Regions from separate parts of the Sphingobium naphthae genome, predicted to be linked through region 2. Evidence: riboswitches for the same ligand, from Rfam matches in the RefSeq annotation. Region 2 holds a riboswitch; the other holds the start of a gene.
What was found. Region 2 has a riboswitch for cobalamin ahead of ACGGKE_RS16165 (putative oxygenase MesX). Riboswitches for the same ligand answer to the same signal wherever they lie in the genome.
Positions count from the first base shown of each region.

Region 1: linked by a shared signal. The riboswitch ahead of ACGGKE_RS05295 (TonB-dependent receptor plug domain-containing protein) and the one ahead of ACGGKE_RS16165 (putative oxygenase MesX) in region 2 are both predicted to bind cobalamin.

Region 1 is NZ_CP171454.1:1,083,535-1,091,408, forward strand. Features, by position in the region: gene ACGGKE_RS05280 (cobyric acid synthase) at 1-1,228, shown strand, start outside; gene ACGGKE_RS05285 (TonB-dependent siderophore receptor) at 1,403-3,478, shown strand; gene ACGGKE_RS05290 (DUF4198 domain-containing protein) at 3,500-4,132, shown strand; cobalamin riboswitch at 4,227-4,410, shown strand; gene ACGGKE_RS05295 (TonB-dependent receptor plug domain-containing protein) at 4,547-6,490, shown strand; gene ACGGKE_RS05300 (DUF1636 domain-containing protein) at 6,492-6,890, shown strand; gene cobT (nicotinate-nucleotide--dimethylbenzimidazole phosphoribosyltransferase) at 6,887-7,874, shown strand, end outside.
Region 2 is NZ_CP171455.1:230,875-238,748, reverse strand. Features, by position in the region: rRNA gene ACGGKE_RS16190 (23S ribosomal RNA) at 1-1,324, shown strand, start outside; rRNA gene rrf (5S ribosomal RNA) at 1,443-1,557, shown strand; tRNA gene ACGGKE_RS16180 (tRNA-Met) at 1,742-1,818, shown strand; partial or broken gene ACGGKE_RS16175 (laccase domain-containing protein) at 2,001-2,288, opposite strand; partial or broken gene ACGGKE_RS16170 (methionine synthase) at 2,438-3,142, opposite strand; partial or broken gene ACGGKE_RS16165 (putative oxygenase MesX) at 3,147-3,731, opposite strand; cobalamin riboswitch at 3,857-4,104, opposite strand; gene ACGGKE_RS16160 (acyl-CoA thioesterase) at 4,259-5,068, opposite strand; cobalamin riboswitch at 5,169-5,405, opposite strand; gene ACGGKE_RS16155 (DUF3072 domain-containing protein) at 5,649-5,876, opposite strand; gene ACGGKE_RS16150 (dimethylarginine dimethylaminohydrolase family protein) at 5,999-6,916, opposite strand; gene ACGGKE_RS16145 (cation:proton antiporter) at 7,014-7,874, opposite strand, start outside.

The DNA of each region.
Region 1 (7,874 bases), on a different replicon from region 2:
GCCCCAGGCCGATCGCACGTCGCAGCTCATCGTCCATGGCCAGGTGCGCGGTACGCTGGGGTCGGGCAATTTCCGCGCCGCGCGCGGCCAGTTGCTCGACGCCGTGCTGGACAGCTATGATCGCTTGAGCGGCCAATGCGACATCGTGGTGGTGGAAGGCGCTGGCTCCCCGGCGGAAATCAACCTGCGCGCCGGCGACATCGCCAATATGGGCTTCGCGCGCGCGGCAAACGTCCCCGTCATCCTGGTCGGCGACATCGACCGGGGCGGCGTCATCGCCGCGGTGGTCGGCACCCGCACCGTCATCGATCCGCAGGATGCGGCAATGATCCGCGGTTTCCTCATCAACAAGTTCCGCGGCGATCCGGCCCTGTTCGCGGACGGCTATCGCCAGATCGAGCAGCTGTCGGGCTGGCGCGGCTTCGGAGTCGTGCCCTGGCTCGGTGCCGCAGCGCGCCTGCCCAGCGAGGACGCCGTAGTGCTGGAACGCCGCGCTCCTTCCGCTGACGCCCCGCTCGTCATCGCCTGCCCGGTGCTGCCGCGTATCTCCAATTTCGACGATCTCGATCCGCTGAAGCTCGAACCCACAGTCGATCTGCGGATGATCGGACCCGGCCAGCCCATTCCCGGCGACGCCGCGCTGGTCGTTCTGCCGGGGTCAAAGGCGACGATCGCCGACATGCGGGCAATGCAGGATCAGGGGTGGGACATCGACATCCGCGCGCACCACCGGCGCGGCGGCGCTGTGCTGGGGCTGTGCGGCGGCTATCAGATGCTCGGCCGCACCATTTGCGATCCTGAAGGGGTAGAAGGGCCGCCCGGCGCGATCGACGGGCTTGGGCTGCTCGACGTCGATACCGTGCTGGCGGGCGCGAAGACTTTGGAGCAGGTGCGGGGCCACGCGCTGGCCGCCGATTTCACGGGCTATGAAATGCATATGGGCCGCACCGACGGACCGGATTGCACTTGCCCGTTCGCCAGGATCGGCGCCAGAATCGGCGACCGTCCCGATGGCGCGATCAGCCGTGATGGGCGCGTGATGGGCAGCTATGTGCATGGGCTGCTCGCCAGCACGCCCCTGCGCGAAGCCTTGTTGCGACAGATCGGGGGCGTATCGGCTAGGGCGGATTATGACCGGACGGTCGAAGAGGCGCTGGACGAGATCGCCGCCTTGCTGGAAAGCCACTGTGACGTCGACGCCATGATCGCGCTCGCCGCCCGCGCCTGAGCGCCCCGCTTCGTCTGAAAGCCGGGCCTCGTCCCGATACTATATGGTAGGTTCCAGCGCGGGCGGCTGGCCCCTATGAGCCCAGAAGCCTCTCAAAGGCCCTGCCTTCTCCCGCTATTGAATTACAATCTCATTAGCTGTATCGCGCCGGCAAATCACAGAACAGGGGAATATATGCGTTTTCACCGTTTGTCTGCGCTCGCGACGGTCGCCTTGGGAGCGCTTGCAGCGCCAGCCTGGGCCGCGGAGGAGGCGCCGCCGGTCGGCTCGATGGATGATAGCGACGTCATCCTGGTCACCGCCACGCAATATGCCGGCACGAAGACCGAAACGCCGATCATCGAGACGCCCCAGCCGATCACCGTCATCAGTGCCGAGCGCTATCTTTCGCAAGGCGCCATCAGCATCAGCGACACAGTCAAATATGCCGCTGGCGTGCTTGCCAATCCCTATGGTCGGGACACGCGGGTCGATGGCTTCAACGTGCGCGGCCTCGACGCCTTGCAGTTCCGCGACGGCATGCGCGATATCTTCTCCTACTACGCGTCCATCACATCCGACCCTTATAATTTCTCCCGCGTCGAAATCCTGCGCGGCCCCGCGTCCGTTCTGTTCGGCCAAGGCTCCATCGGCGGCCTCGTCAACCTCGTTAGCAAGACGCCCGACTTCACCACGCGGGGTGAAGTCAACCTCGTCTATGGCAGCTATGACCGCAAGGAAGTGCTTGGCGACGTCAATGTCGCACTGGCGGACAATCTCGCCGTGCGCCTCGTCGGCCGCGCTCGTGATGCCGACACCTTCATCGACCATGTCCCCGATGACCGGGTGATGCTGGCGCCTTCGATCCGCTGGCAACCGACCCCCGATACCGACGTCACGCTGACCGGCCTCTATCAGGAGGATGATACCGGTTCGACCTCGCAGTTCCTGCCCATTGTGGGCACCTTCAAGCCCAATACCGTCGCCGGCGAGCAACTGGATCGCTACACCTTCGTCGGCAAGGCCGGGTGGGACCGTTATGCGGGGCGTTCCCTGCAGGGTGGCGGTTCGATCACCCATAATTTTTCCGATGCCGTCCGGCTGAGCCTCAAGGCCCGGTACATCGACAGCGACCTGGAATATAATACCCATTATGCGGACAGCTATACCAATCCGCAGGACCCCTTCTCCGTCTATGGCACGGACGGCCGCACCATCGGCCTGACTGCGGATGCCAGCGACGCCCGGATGAACGTCTTTTCGACCGACAACAATCTGCTGTTCACGTTCAATACGGGCGCGAATATCGAGCACAAGCTTCTGGTCGGCATCGACTATAGCTGGAACAAGGTCGCCAAGCGCTATGACGGCGGACGTGAGATCGTCGATCTGTACGACATAGATTATGATGCCCTGGCGACCTATGATCCGACCGGCGCCTTCACGACCGAGAGCCAGAAGCAGCTCGGCATCTATGTCCAGGATCAGGTCCGCTTCTACGACCGCGTCTCCATCGTGCTCGGCGCCCGTCGCGACCGGGTGACCGGATCTTCCGGTCAGAAGGATCATGCGACGACGTTCCGCGCGGGCATCATTGGAGAAATCGGCGCCGGGCTCTCACCCTTCTTCAGCTACACGGAAAGCTTCCTCCCGGTGGCCGGCCGCATCGACAATGGCGATGGCAGCTTCGGCGATCCCTATACCCCCCAGACCGGCACGCAATATGAAGCAGGCGTGAAATGGCAGCTGGGTGCTCACACGCTCATCACGGCGACCGCCTTCAAGATCAAGGAGCGCAACCGCATCCTCTATCTCGCCGCGGGCGGCACGACGCAATCGGGCGAACTCAACACCAAGGGTTTCGAGATCGAGGCCAACCACACCCTCCCCGGCAACGTCGAACTGCTGGCCAATTACGGCTATACCAAGCTCAAGTCGGAAACGAACACGAACCTCGATTACATGCCTCGTCACACGGCATCGCTGTGGTCGACCAAGACTTTCGGTCTTGCGGACGAGGCGCAGCTCCGCCTGGGCGGCGGCGTCGTCTATAGTGGCAAGAGCGTGTCGACCAGTTCGGTCTGGTCGATCGTCACGCCGTCGCGCACGACCGTCGATGCGCTGGCCGAAATCAACTGGAACAGCTGGCGTTTCGCGCTCAATGCGACCAACCTGCTCAACAATCAATATTATGCGTCCTGCCTGGCCCGCGGCGACTGCTTCATCGGCGCGCCGCGCAACGTGATGGGCACGATCGGCTTCCGCTTCTGAGCGATGATGAGGAGAGAGAAGATGAAGACATTCCCGCTCGCGCTGCTGGCGCTCTTCGGCCTGACCGCCACTGCTCAGGCGCATGAAATCTGGGTCGAGCGCGACGGCGCCGGCCCCGCCCGCATCTATCTGGGTGAGCCCGGCGACACCCTGCCCGAAGGCGGCGACCCGGAGTTCGAGAAGCTGAAATCGCCCAGGCTGGTCCCCGCCGCGCAGGCAGCCCAGGTCCGCAAGGCCGGCTATATCGAGGTCGCTGCGCCCGCCGGGGACGTTCGCGTGACGGATGACAGCGTGTTCGAACCCTGGGGTGAAGACGGCAAGAAGCAGGGCGTCATCTACTATGCCCGCGCGGGGCGTGCCGACACGAAGGCGGTGCTGCCGCTCGAAATCGTGCCCACCGCGCCAGGTGCGGACAGCTTCACCCTGATCCGCGATGGCAAGCCGGTGCCCGCTGCCAAAATCCTGGCCATTTCACCCGACAAATGGTCGAAGAGCTTCACCACCGATGCACAGGGCCGCGTGGTGCTGCCGATCAACGCCAAGGGCCGCTACATCCTCAGCGCGACTCAGGAAGAGACCGGCAGCCTGACGCTGCGCGGCGCGCCGGTGGCCACCATCTATCACATGACGACGACCAGCTTCATGAACGACTGACACGCGCAAGCCCTTCGCGGCCGCCGCGAAGGGCTCCCAGACGGGCCGGCACAAATCGCCCGGGCGTGATTGACCGCCCCATGACATTCGATGTAACGGCCGCGACGCGACAGGTTCCCCGGAGACGGGGATGAAGATGGGAACGGGTACAACCCGGCTGCCCCTGCAACTGTATGCGGTGAGCCATCGGCCCTATGCCATTGGGACTCGTCCCGAGAAGGCGGCCGACCGGCGCTGATCCGCAAGCCAGGAGACCTGCCTGTCGCCGTCGTCTTTCGCGCGGACAGGGTGAGCCGGGCGGACGGGGGTAAACCCGCATGACGACAGGGAGCGCCGCGCTTTGCGCGGGCGATGTCGCGTGCCTTCCGGCCGGCATCGTCCGCGTGCGCGCGGCACAAGTCATAAGGGGTTACCATGTCGAGCCTGTTGCTCAGAAATTCCACCGCGCTCATCGCACTGTGCCTGTCCTTCCCCGCGCTTGCGCAGGAACCGCCCGAGTCCGACGCCCAAAGCGGCATCATCGTCACCGCCACGCGCGCACCGACGCCGCTGGAGCAAATTCCCGCATCCATCACCGTTCTGGACAAGGCGGCCATCGATCGCGCGCAGGACATCGGCGTGACCGAATTGCTGCTCCGCACGCCCGGCATCAGCATTTCACGCAACGGCGGCTATGGCACGGCGACGTCGCTGCGCATTCGCGGCGCGGAAACGGACCAGACCGTCGTCGTCATCGACGGGGTGAAGCTCAACGATCCCTCCTCCACCGGCGGCGGCTATAATTTCGCCAATCTGCTGATCGGCGATGCCGAACGAATCGAGCTGCTGCGCGGTCCGCAGTCCACGCTCTGGGGCAGCCAGGCGATCGGCGGCGTCGTCAACATCGTCACCGCCCAGCCGGACGCCTCGCTGGAGGGAAGCTTCGACATCGAAGGCGGATCGCGCGACACCGTCAGCGCCCGCGCCGCGCTGGGCGGCGTGTCCGGTCCGCTCAGCTGGCGCATCGGCGGCCAGTCCTTCACGACCGACGGCATTTCCGCCATCGCGCCGGCCTTTGGCGGCGGCGAAGCGGATGGCTATACCAACCGCAATGTCGCCGGTCGCGCCGAACTGGCGCTGAGCGCCAACGCCAGCATCGACCTGCGCGGCTATTATTCCACGGGTCGCGTCGAAATCGACGGCTTCAGCGGCGACGCGCCGGACTATAGCCATAACCGCGAATTTGTCGGCTATGCCGGCCTCAACTTCGCGCTGCTCGACGGGCGCCTGCGCAACCGGATCGCGTATAATTACACCGACACCGATCGCGACAGCTACAGCCCCGAACTGGAACAGCCGCTCAGCTTCGAGGCCGCGGGCAAGAACCGCCGATTCGAATATCAGGGCATCTTCGAACTGACGGATCGGATTTCCGCGACCTTCGGCGCGGAAAATGAGCGTTCGCGCTTCAAGAGCCGCTCGCCCTCGGGATCGCTGGCCGATCCCCTGCCCGACTTCATCACCGGCAAGGCCGAAATCACCAGCCTCTATGGCCAGGTGACTGTCCGCCCGCTCGACGGGCTGACGCTGAATGGCGGCGTGCGCCACGACGATCATAATCGCTATGGCGGCCGCACTCTCTTCTCGGCCGGCGGCATCTGGGAACTGCCCAGCCGCACCACGCTGCGCGCCAGCTATGGCGAGGGCTTCAAGGCGCCATCCCTCTATCAGCTGTTCAGCGAATATGGGAATGTGAACCTCGACCCCGAGCGCGCGCATGGCTGGGAAGCCGGCGTCCAGCAGGCGTTGTTCGGTCAGGCCTTCACGATCGGCGCGACCTATTTCGAGCGCACCACCACAGGCCAGATCATTTATAACAGCTGCTCGTTCGACAGCACCGATCCTTTGTGCGTGATGCCCGGCACGGACACGCCGCGCTGGGGCTATTATCTGAACGTGGCTCGCGCCGAGGCGCACGGGATCGAGGCGGACGCCGCGTTAAAGCTCGGCGGTCTGACGCTCGACGGCAATTATAGCTGGACAGTGGCGGAGGATCGCTCCGCCGGTGCCGCGACGGAAGGCAATTGGCTGCCGCGCCGCCCGCGCCACATGGCCAATGGCTCGATTTCCTATGACTTCGATTTCGGCCTGACCCTGGGGTCGGCGGTGCGCTGGTCGGGCAAGAGCTATGACAATGCGGCGAACACGACACGTCTGGGCGATTATACCCTGGTCGATCTGCGCGCCGAATATGCCCTGAGCGACAGCCTGCGCCTGTTCGCCCGGGCGGAGAATGTCTTCGACGAATCCTACATGACCGCCTATCGCTACGGCACATTGGGCCGCAGCATCTATGCGGGCATCAGGGGTCGTTTCTGACATGCTGAACCCGGTCGATCCTGGCCCCGCCGTGGTGGCGTGCAGCACATGCCGCCGCCCGGGGCAGGATCCGACAGGGCCACGGGACGGCGCACGCCTGATCGCGGTGCTGGAGCGGGTCCAGGCCAGCGATCCGGCCTATGCGGGCATCGCCGTCCAGGCGATGCCCTGCCTCTTCGCCTGCGGAGAAGGCTGCGCCGTCCATCTGCGCGCGCCGGGCAAGATCGGCTATGTGCTCGGCCGCTTCGAACCTGACGAGGCCGCAGCCCGTGCGATCCTCGACTATGCGGTGCATCATGCCGCCAGCGCGGAAGGCCGCGTGCCCTTTTCCGATTGGCCGCAGGGGGTGAAAGGCCGTTTCATCGTCCGCGTCCCTCCGGCGGGATATGTCACCCAATGATCAGCGTCTTTCCGTCCGTCACTGCCTTCGACGCCGCCCTGTCCGACCTGCCGGGTCCCGACCGGGCAGCCCAGGACGCGGCCGCGGCGCGGCAGGCGCAGCTGACCAAGCCCGCCGGGTCGCTCGGTCGGCTTGAGGACATCGCCATCTTCATGGCGGGGTGGCAAGGGCGTGCGCGACCTTGCCTTGACCAGGGTCGCGCGATCATCTTCGCCGGCAATCATGGCGTCACCGCCCAGGGCGTCAGCGCCTTTCCGGCCAGCGTCACTGCCCAGATGGTCGCGAATTTTCAGGCGGGCGGCGCGGCCATCAACGCGCTGAGCGGCGCGGCCGGGATCGACCTGCGCGTCGTGCCGATCGACCTCGACCGGCCGACCGACGACTTCAGCGTCATGCCGGCGATGAGCGCCGAGGATTGCCTGGCGGCGCTCAATATCGGCGCGGGGCAGATCGAACCGGGGCTGGACCTGATTGTCCTGGGTGAAATGGGGATCGGCAATTCGACCGCCGCGGCAGCTTTGTGCGCGCGCAGCTTCGGCGAAAGCGCGGCCGCCTGGGCAGGTCCGGGGACCGGCGTGCATGGCGACGGGCTTGCCCACAAGATCGCCGTCATCGATCGCGCGCTGGCGCTGCATCGCGACGCCCCGCTCTCCCCGTTCGAGACGCTGCGCCATGTCGGCGGGCGCGAGATCGCGGCCATTGCCGGCGCAGTGCTGCGCGCCCGCCAACTGGGCGTACCGGTGGTGCTGGACGGCTTCATCTGCTGTGCCGCGCTTGCCCCTCTGGCCGCCCACTATCCCGGGATCATAGATCATTGCATCGCCGGCCATGTCTCGGCCGAACCCGGCCATGCCCGCCTGCTCGCCCGGCTGAAGCTCGATCCGCTGCTGTCGCTGGGCATGCGCCTGGGCGAAGGAAGCGGCGCGGCGGTCGCAACCGGCGTCATCCGCGCAGCGCTGGCGGCCCATGACGGGATGGCGACCT
Region 2 (7,874 bases):
TCGGCCTTATTGGATTGGTCCGGGCAGGGAAGTTGTCCCAGGAAATAGCCCCACCGTATAGACCGTACCCTAAACCGACACAGGTGGAATGGTAGAGTATACCAAGGCGTTTGAGAGAAGTATCCTGAAGGAACTCGGCAAATTGCCTCCGTACCTTCGGAAGAAGGAGGCCCCACATATGCGCAAGCACTTGTGGGGGGCACAGGCCAGGGGGTAGCGACTGTTTAGCAAAAACACAGGGCTCTGCTAAGTCGGCTTCAAGACGACGTATAGGGCCTGACGCCTGCCCGGTGCCTGAAGGTTAAGAGGAGGAGTGCAAGCTCTGAATTGAAGCCCAGGTAAACGGCGGCCGTAACTATAACGGTCCTAAGGTAGCGAAATTCCTTGTCGGGTAAGTTCCGACCTGCACGAATGGCGTAACGACTTCCCCACTGTCTCCAGGATATGCTCAGCGAAATTGAATTCTCCGTGAAGATGCGGAGTACCCGCGGTTAGACGGAAAGACCCCGTGCACCTTTACTGCAGCTTCAGAGTGGCATTAGGAAAGAACTGTGTAGCATAGGTGGGAGGCTTTGAAGCGATGACGCCAGTTGTCGTGGAGCCATAGGTGAAATACCACCCTGTTGTTTTCTGATGTCTAACCTCGCACCGTCATCCGGTGCAGGGACCCTCTGTGGCGGGTAGTTTGACTGGGGCGGTCGCCTCCTAAAGAGTAACGGAGGCGCGCGATGGTGGGCTCAGGACGGTTGGAAACCGTCTGTTAGAGTGCAATGGCATAAGCCCGCCTGACTGCGAGACTGACAAGTCGAGCAGAGACGAAAGTCGGTCATAGTGATCCGGTGGTCCCTCGTGGAAGGGCCATCGCTCAACGGATAAAAGGTACGCCGGGGATAACAGGCTGATGATTCCCAAGAGCTCATATCGACGGAATCGTTTGGCACCTCGATGTCGGCTCATCACATCCTGGGGCTGGAGCAGGTCCCAAGGGTTTGGCTGTTCGCCAATTAAAGTGGTACGTGAGCTGGGTTCAGAACGTCGCGAGACAGTTTGGTCCCTATCTGCCGTGGGCGTCGAAATTTGAGAGGAGTTGACCCTAGTACGAGAGGACCGGGTTGAACATGCCTCTGGTGTACCTGTCGTCCTGCCAAGGGCGCAGCAGGGTAGCTATGCATGGACGGGATAACCGCTGAAAGCATCTAAGCGGGAAGCCTCCCTCAAGATAAGATTTCATCGAGCCGTGATAGACCATCACGTTGATAGGTCGGATGTGGAAGCGCAGTAATGCGTGGAGCTAACCGATCCTAATTGCTCTGTTCGCGCTTAAGGGCCCCACCATCAACGACAGCTCTGATCTGTCGCCAGATGGCGGTCGTGAAAGCAGCCAGATATCAAGATAAAGTCCGCACGGGCATCGATTAAACCCAAAAGCGCCAGCTCCATTGCTTGGTGACCATAGCGTCAGTGACCCACCCGATCCCATCCCGAACTCGGCCGTGAAACCTGACTGCGCCGATGGTACTGTGGCTCAAGCCCCGGAAGAGTAGGGCGTCGCCAGGCATTGAAGCTCGCGCTTTTGACAATAAACCCATTCACACCCCTCCCGGGCAAAACGCCAACGGGCCGCAAGGCCCGCAAGGCCAAATGGCCGCCCGGACCCGGCATCAGCCGGGGAGGACAGCCCAAGGATGCGCCCAAAAACATGGATGCATCCGCCGGCGACTGAGGACCGGATATACCACGGCGCGGGATGGAGCAGCCCGGTAGCTCGTCAGGCTCATAACCTGAAGGTCGCAGGTTCAAATCCTGCTCCCGCAACCAAATCCCCCAAGCAGCACATAGCCACAGGCCAACAGCCCAAAGGACTGGGCGTCGTAGCGTCATCGCCCCACGCGAAAAACCTCAAGAGCTGCGGCACATATGTCGTCCCCATCGGGCGAGTTATCCACACAGACCGACCTTCAGCAACCAGGCGCGTCTTTCGCACCCGCCACTCTGCGCCCTCACGCGGGCACCCCGATCATCGACATCTGCCGGCCATAGCCCGGCTCGCCCAGATGACAGGAACGGCGATAGCTGAAGAAGCGATCGGGCTGCGCATAGGTGTCCTCGTCCAGCATCTCCACCCGCGCCACCCCCGCCGCCGCCAGGCGCGCCGCCACATAGCCGCCAATGTCGAACTGCAGATGCCCCGCACGACCCGACGAAAAATACCGCCCATTCTCCCCAGCCCCAGCCTCGAAACGATGGGTGAGTGAGTATGGCAATGATCGCGACCGCCCATGACTCGGATATTTTTCCGTTGTGCGGGTGGCAAGGATCGCTGCAAAGGCTGACCTTCCGGTTTTGGTCAGAGACAGGGGGCGAGCCGCTACGGTCAGGAGGATCGTCGCGCCGATCCTCCTGATCGCCAAACATGTGCGCTGACCTTGCCGGCTTGTCAGGCGGCCGAGAGTTCCTGCCGGACGATCTCGGCGCCGGCGCCCAGAGCGTTCAGCTTGCCCCGCGCAATGCCCCGGGAGAGGGGGGCCATGCCGCAATTGGTCGACGGATAGAGCTTGTCGGCGTCCACGAACGCAAGCGCCTTGCGCAGCGTTTCGGCAACATCCTCCGGCGTCTCGATCCTATCGCTCGCCACATCGATCGCCCCCACCATCACCTTCTTTCCGCGGACCAGTTCGATCAGCTCCATCGGGACGTGGGAGTGGTGGCATTCCAGCGAGATAATATCGATGCTGGATTTCTGCAGATTGGGAAAGGTTTCCTCATATTGCCGCCATTCCGACCCCAGCGTCTTCTTCCAGTCAGTGTTGGCCTTGATGCCGTAGCCGTAGCAGATATGGACCGCGGTCTCGCACGTCAGCCCTTCGGCAGCCTTTTCCAGTGTGGCGATGCCCCAGTCGTTCGCCTCCTCGAAGAAGACATTGAAGGCCGGTTCGTCGAACTGAATGATGTCGACACCCGCAGCCTCCAGTTCCCTGGCTTCCTCGCCCAGGATCCTGGCAAATTCCCAGGCCAGCTTTTCGCGGCTCCGATAATGGGCATCGTAGAGCGTATCGATCATCGTCATCGGCCCCGGCAGGGTCCACTTGATCGGCTGGTCGGTCTGCGCGCGCAGAAATTTCGCGTCTTCGACAAAGACCGACGTTGCCCAGGACCGGGTGGACATTGGTTGTGCGATGATAGGTCTTGCTGCTCGATACGCTCAGGCAGATGACGGGGGACTTGCTGGAATGGTCCCTGTAGGCATCCGAATTCAGGAAATGCCTGAACAATTTGCCATGCAGGTCGCCAAAGTCCTGCGGAGCCTCGGAACCCGGGTGCGTTTTCCTGTGGTGGGGCAGGACCACGCTGAAATCGTAATCGCGCACATAGGATGAGAAGTTGTTTCCGACAACGCCGGGGATGCGCTCATTGGTTTTTCGGTCGAGGATGCTGGTCTGGAGGATTTCGATCAGGGGAAATGCTTCGGAGCCGCGATCGGCGTCGACCTGCATTTCGACAGAGATGATCGTCAGTTCCACCGAATAGCGATCACCCTGAGGATTGTCCCAATGGGCCAGGGAGTTGAAACGATTATCGATCATCCGCAGGGTGTTGCGCAAATTCTCCTGGCGGCTGTCGCCCCTGGCTAGATTGGCGAAATTGGTCGTGATCCGCGTCGTGTCAGCCGGCCGGTAATTCTCATCGAAGGCAATGGTCTTGATCGAGAAGGTAAAGCTGCTGTCGGTCATGATCGGTATCCTACCTGCATGTGCCGGGCAGGAGGCCAAGGAAGAGCGCGCGAGAGATAGCTCGTGCGGCCGAAAGCCACGAGCCCTGCGTCAAGCGCGATCCACCGGAGGAACCCCCGTCCGAGGAAAGTTATCGCGTCGGAGGCAGGTCTCCTGGCTCACGGGTCATCACGCCAGCCCCGGCCTTCCCGCCGCCACTGCCGATCGCTCGGAACTGGCGTCAGTGACACGTCATGGGGCCGCCGCTCGCCGCTTACAGTTGCGGGGGCAGCGCCGGATTCCGCTCTCGCAAGCGCCACCGGCTTCCCGTCTTAGCCCTGTCGCCCGCCATCATCATGAACGGAAACAGGGAACCTCGACATCTTCTTCATCGCGATTTTCAAGACGCTCGTCAAGGCGTATATAAAGAAATCTTTATATCGCTCCGATGTGCGTGCTCGATGGAAGGACTATTGCAGCCACACGGCGCGCTTATCGCACGGCGGCGAAGCATAGGCTGAGCCTGGGTCGCTATGTCTGCCTCCACATCATAGCCCCTGGGTGAACAGACGTTGGACTGTCCTGTCGCGATCGATCGGCTTGGCGCGTCCTTCATCGTCCACCGACACCATTGTGAAGGTGGCCGTCGCGGCGTGGCGCCGCGCGCCATCCAGCAGATTTTCGGCCCAAAGCTCAACTTCTGTCAGGATGGAACTACGACCGATCTCCCGTACCTGGGAGATGAGTTCGATCATCTCGCCCTCATGAACGGGAGAGACGAAATCAATGCGATGGGACGCCGCCATGACGATCACGGCGCGACTGCAGCGCGTCGCTGCGATGAAGGCTGCCTTGCCCATCATCTTCAGCGCGTCGCCGCCATAGAGGGTGCCATAATGGTTCGTTTCGCCCGGGAAGACCATGTCGACCATATGGAGCCGGCCATCGTCTGTCGGTGCGGCGTCCTTGAGCGGCGGCAAGGGCAAGCGCGTGTCCGGTCCCTTCACCGCCACGAGCGTGAAGCGCCCGCGCGTGCAGAGGCGCCTCTCGGCGTTCACCGTGCCCTCCGCGATCAATTCGACCTCGACATCGAGCGACCTGCGCCCGACGCGGATGATACGGGCGGTCGCCTCGATCATCTCGCCTCTATGAGCGGGCGCGGCGAAATCGATCTTTTCCGACGAGGCGGTGACGAATGGTGCGCGACCATGGCGCGCGGCCGCGATAAACGCGATCTTGTCCATATGGGCTAGCGCCACGCCTCCGAACAGCGTGCCATGGTGATTGGTATTCCCGGGGAAGACCATATCGATCACTTGCAGGGCGGCGGCGGGCGCCTGGGGGATGTGGATAGTCATGGCTCTCGCAATATGTGCGGGAGGACGCAGTCCAGGCGCAAACATGCCAGGGCCCGACTGGCCCTCGCACAGCAGCGGCCAGACCGGACACCCCGCCGGTGGTCGTTATCGCGTCGGAGGCAGGTCTCCTGGCTCACGGGTCGACACGTCGGTCCCGGCCTTCCCAGCGCCATGCCCAATCGCTCGGGGCAGACCGCCAGTGGCGCATCCAGGGGCCGCCGCTCGCCGCATACAGTTGCGGGGGCAGCGCCGGATTCCGCCCTTGCGAGCGCCACCGGCTTCCCGTCTTAGCCCCACCCCAAAGCTGAGATGAGGAACCTCGACCATCGGCAGATCGCAAGGATTGGTCCGGTCGTCAAGAATGGCGCATGTCGATGGGGAGGATCAAAAGCTGCGAGAGCATGTGCGAGGTCGCGATAAGACCGACCAAGAAGGCGGTGCCCGTTGCAAATCCTACAGTAACCAGCGACATGCGTGTCCATCATCGGAACAATGCAATGTGGCGAGCTGCGAAGGGACCGCTCCGCTGAACCAGATTTCAGCGTCAGCTTGTTCATGCATCAGTCAGGGTGCAAGGCGCTCACTCGCGGCCGAGTTGCGCTTTCAGCGCGTCGATCTCTTTCGACGCCTCCGCCTTGCTCAGTCCTTCGGCGGGCGCATCGACGCCGGCCTCTTCGCACAGGGTGGTGAGGTAGGAGGCTTGTGCGCCGGTCATCGGATCGTCGCCCGATACCCAGCTTTCCGGATCCTTCTCCGTATTGGAGCCGGGATGCGCATCGAGCTTGGGATTATGCAATTCGTCGGCCATGGTGAAGATGCTCCATTTGTTCCTAATTCGTTCTTGTCAAACGGGCGTGCGTGCGGAACGTTCCCGAAGCTTGCGTGAGCATTTTTGCAGGCGACGCATTTTGGTCGCAGCCGCCGACCCGCTCACTCCCCTGTGGGCACGCGGCGGAGCGGCTGCGTCAGGCAGTGGACGCCCCCGCCACAGGCGGTGAACTGCGAGATATCGACTTCCATGACGCGATAGCCCGCCTGGCGAAGCAGGGGCGGGACGATAGCATCGGTGCTGGTGACGATCCGCCGGTCGCCCAAGGACAGGATATTGCATCCCAGCGACGGCGCGACCGTTTCGGGAAGGGGGATGAGCGACACGCCATGCACGCTCAGCGCCCGGACGAAACCGGGGTCCAGCAGGTCGGCGCAGCCAATCGCCTGATGCCGGTCCACCATGCAGAAGATCGTGTCGAGATGCAGATGGTCGGAATGGAAAGGGCAGATAAGCACGTCCCAGCCGGCCGCGCGGAAGGGGGCGGAGAATTCCTCGACGCCAGCGGCCGAGCTGCGCTCGCCCGACATGCCCAGGATCAGCAAGCCTTCGCGGGCAACGCAGACATCGCCGCCTTCGATCGTGCCGCTCGTGATCCGCCGCACCGGCACGCGCCAGTCGCGATAGGCATTGGTCAAGCGGTCGACCTCCGCCTGGCGGTGCGGCATGGCTGGATTGAGCGCCACCATGCCCCAGGGCGTCGAGACGCCGACATCGCGGGTGAAACACATGTCGGCAAGGTCGGGATCGGGCGTCAACATGTGGCAACGCACGCCCTGCGACTGGAGCAACTGCACCAGCACGCCATGCTGCCGCTGCGCTTCATCCACTTGCGTCACCAGCCCCTGCGCGAGATTCTGCCGCGTCACGGCGCAGCAGGGCACGGGCGCTAGATAATGGGGCGGGCATAGCAGAACATCCGTCAGCCGGTCGGTTTCGCTCGACAGCTGGAAGGACCTGTCTTCAAACGCAAAGGGTGCAGCGGTCGCGCCATCATAAGCGCCAAAATCGATTTTCATGATCGTCTCCTGCCGCCTGTAACCCCCTGTTCTGCGCGCCGTTCCCCGGCGTCCCACGTATTGAAACGCAGGTTAAGCTGTTTTCCGGCGGCTTTGCTCATTTGGCGACGTCGTCATTCGCCCGTCCCGGGTCCGGTTGGTCGGGGTCTCGACCCTGCTGCCGGTCCATGGCGCGCATGACCGGCGTGACGCTGAGGCCGTGGAGCAGGATGGACAGAAGCACCACCAGGCCAATGATCGCCCAGAGCCGCTCGCCCGATCCGAAATCGCCATGGTTGAGTGCATAAGCGAGATAGTAGAAGGACCCGACGCCGCGGATGCCGAAGAAGGCGAGCGTCATCTTCTCGCTGCGCTCGGCCGGCATGCCGATGAGGCCGATCAGTCCCGCGGCCGGTCGCACGATAAGGATGATCGCGATGGCGGCGACCAGATCCTGCCAGACCAGCGGCGCCAGCAGTCCGCTGACCAGCGCGCCGCCGAACAGGATCAGCAGCACCATCATCGCCAGCCGCTCCACCTGTTCGGTAAGGGCATGCATGTCGCGCTGAAACTCATGATCGCGGTGCGACCGGCGCAGCGTCAGGGCGGTGACGAACACCGCCAGGAACCCATAGCTGTCGAGCATCTCTGCGACGCCGTAAGAGATCAGGGTAGCCGCGATCGCGATCAGCCCGTCGCCGGTCTGAACCAGCCGGCTGCGGGCCGGGACATGGAAGGTCAGCCAGCCGAACAGCCAGCCCACGGCCCAGCCGCCCAGCAGGCCGACCGACACTTCCCACAGCACATCATGGAGCAGCCATTGCTGCAGCCAGGACTCGGACGCGCTCGACGCAGCGGCCAGCGCGATCGCCAGATTGACGAAGGGGAAGGCAAGCCCGTCATTGAGCCCGGCTTCGGACGTGAGGCCGAACCGCACCTCGTCCTCCTCGCCGCTTTTGGGCGGGCCGACCTGCACGTC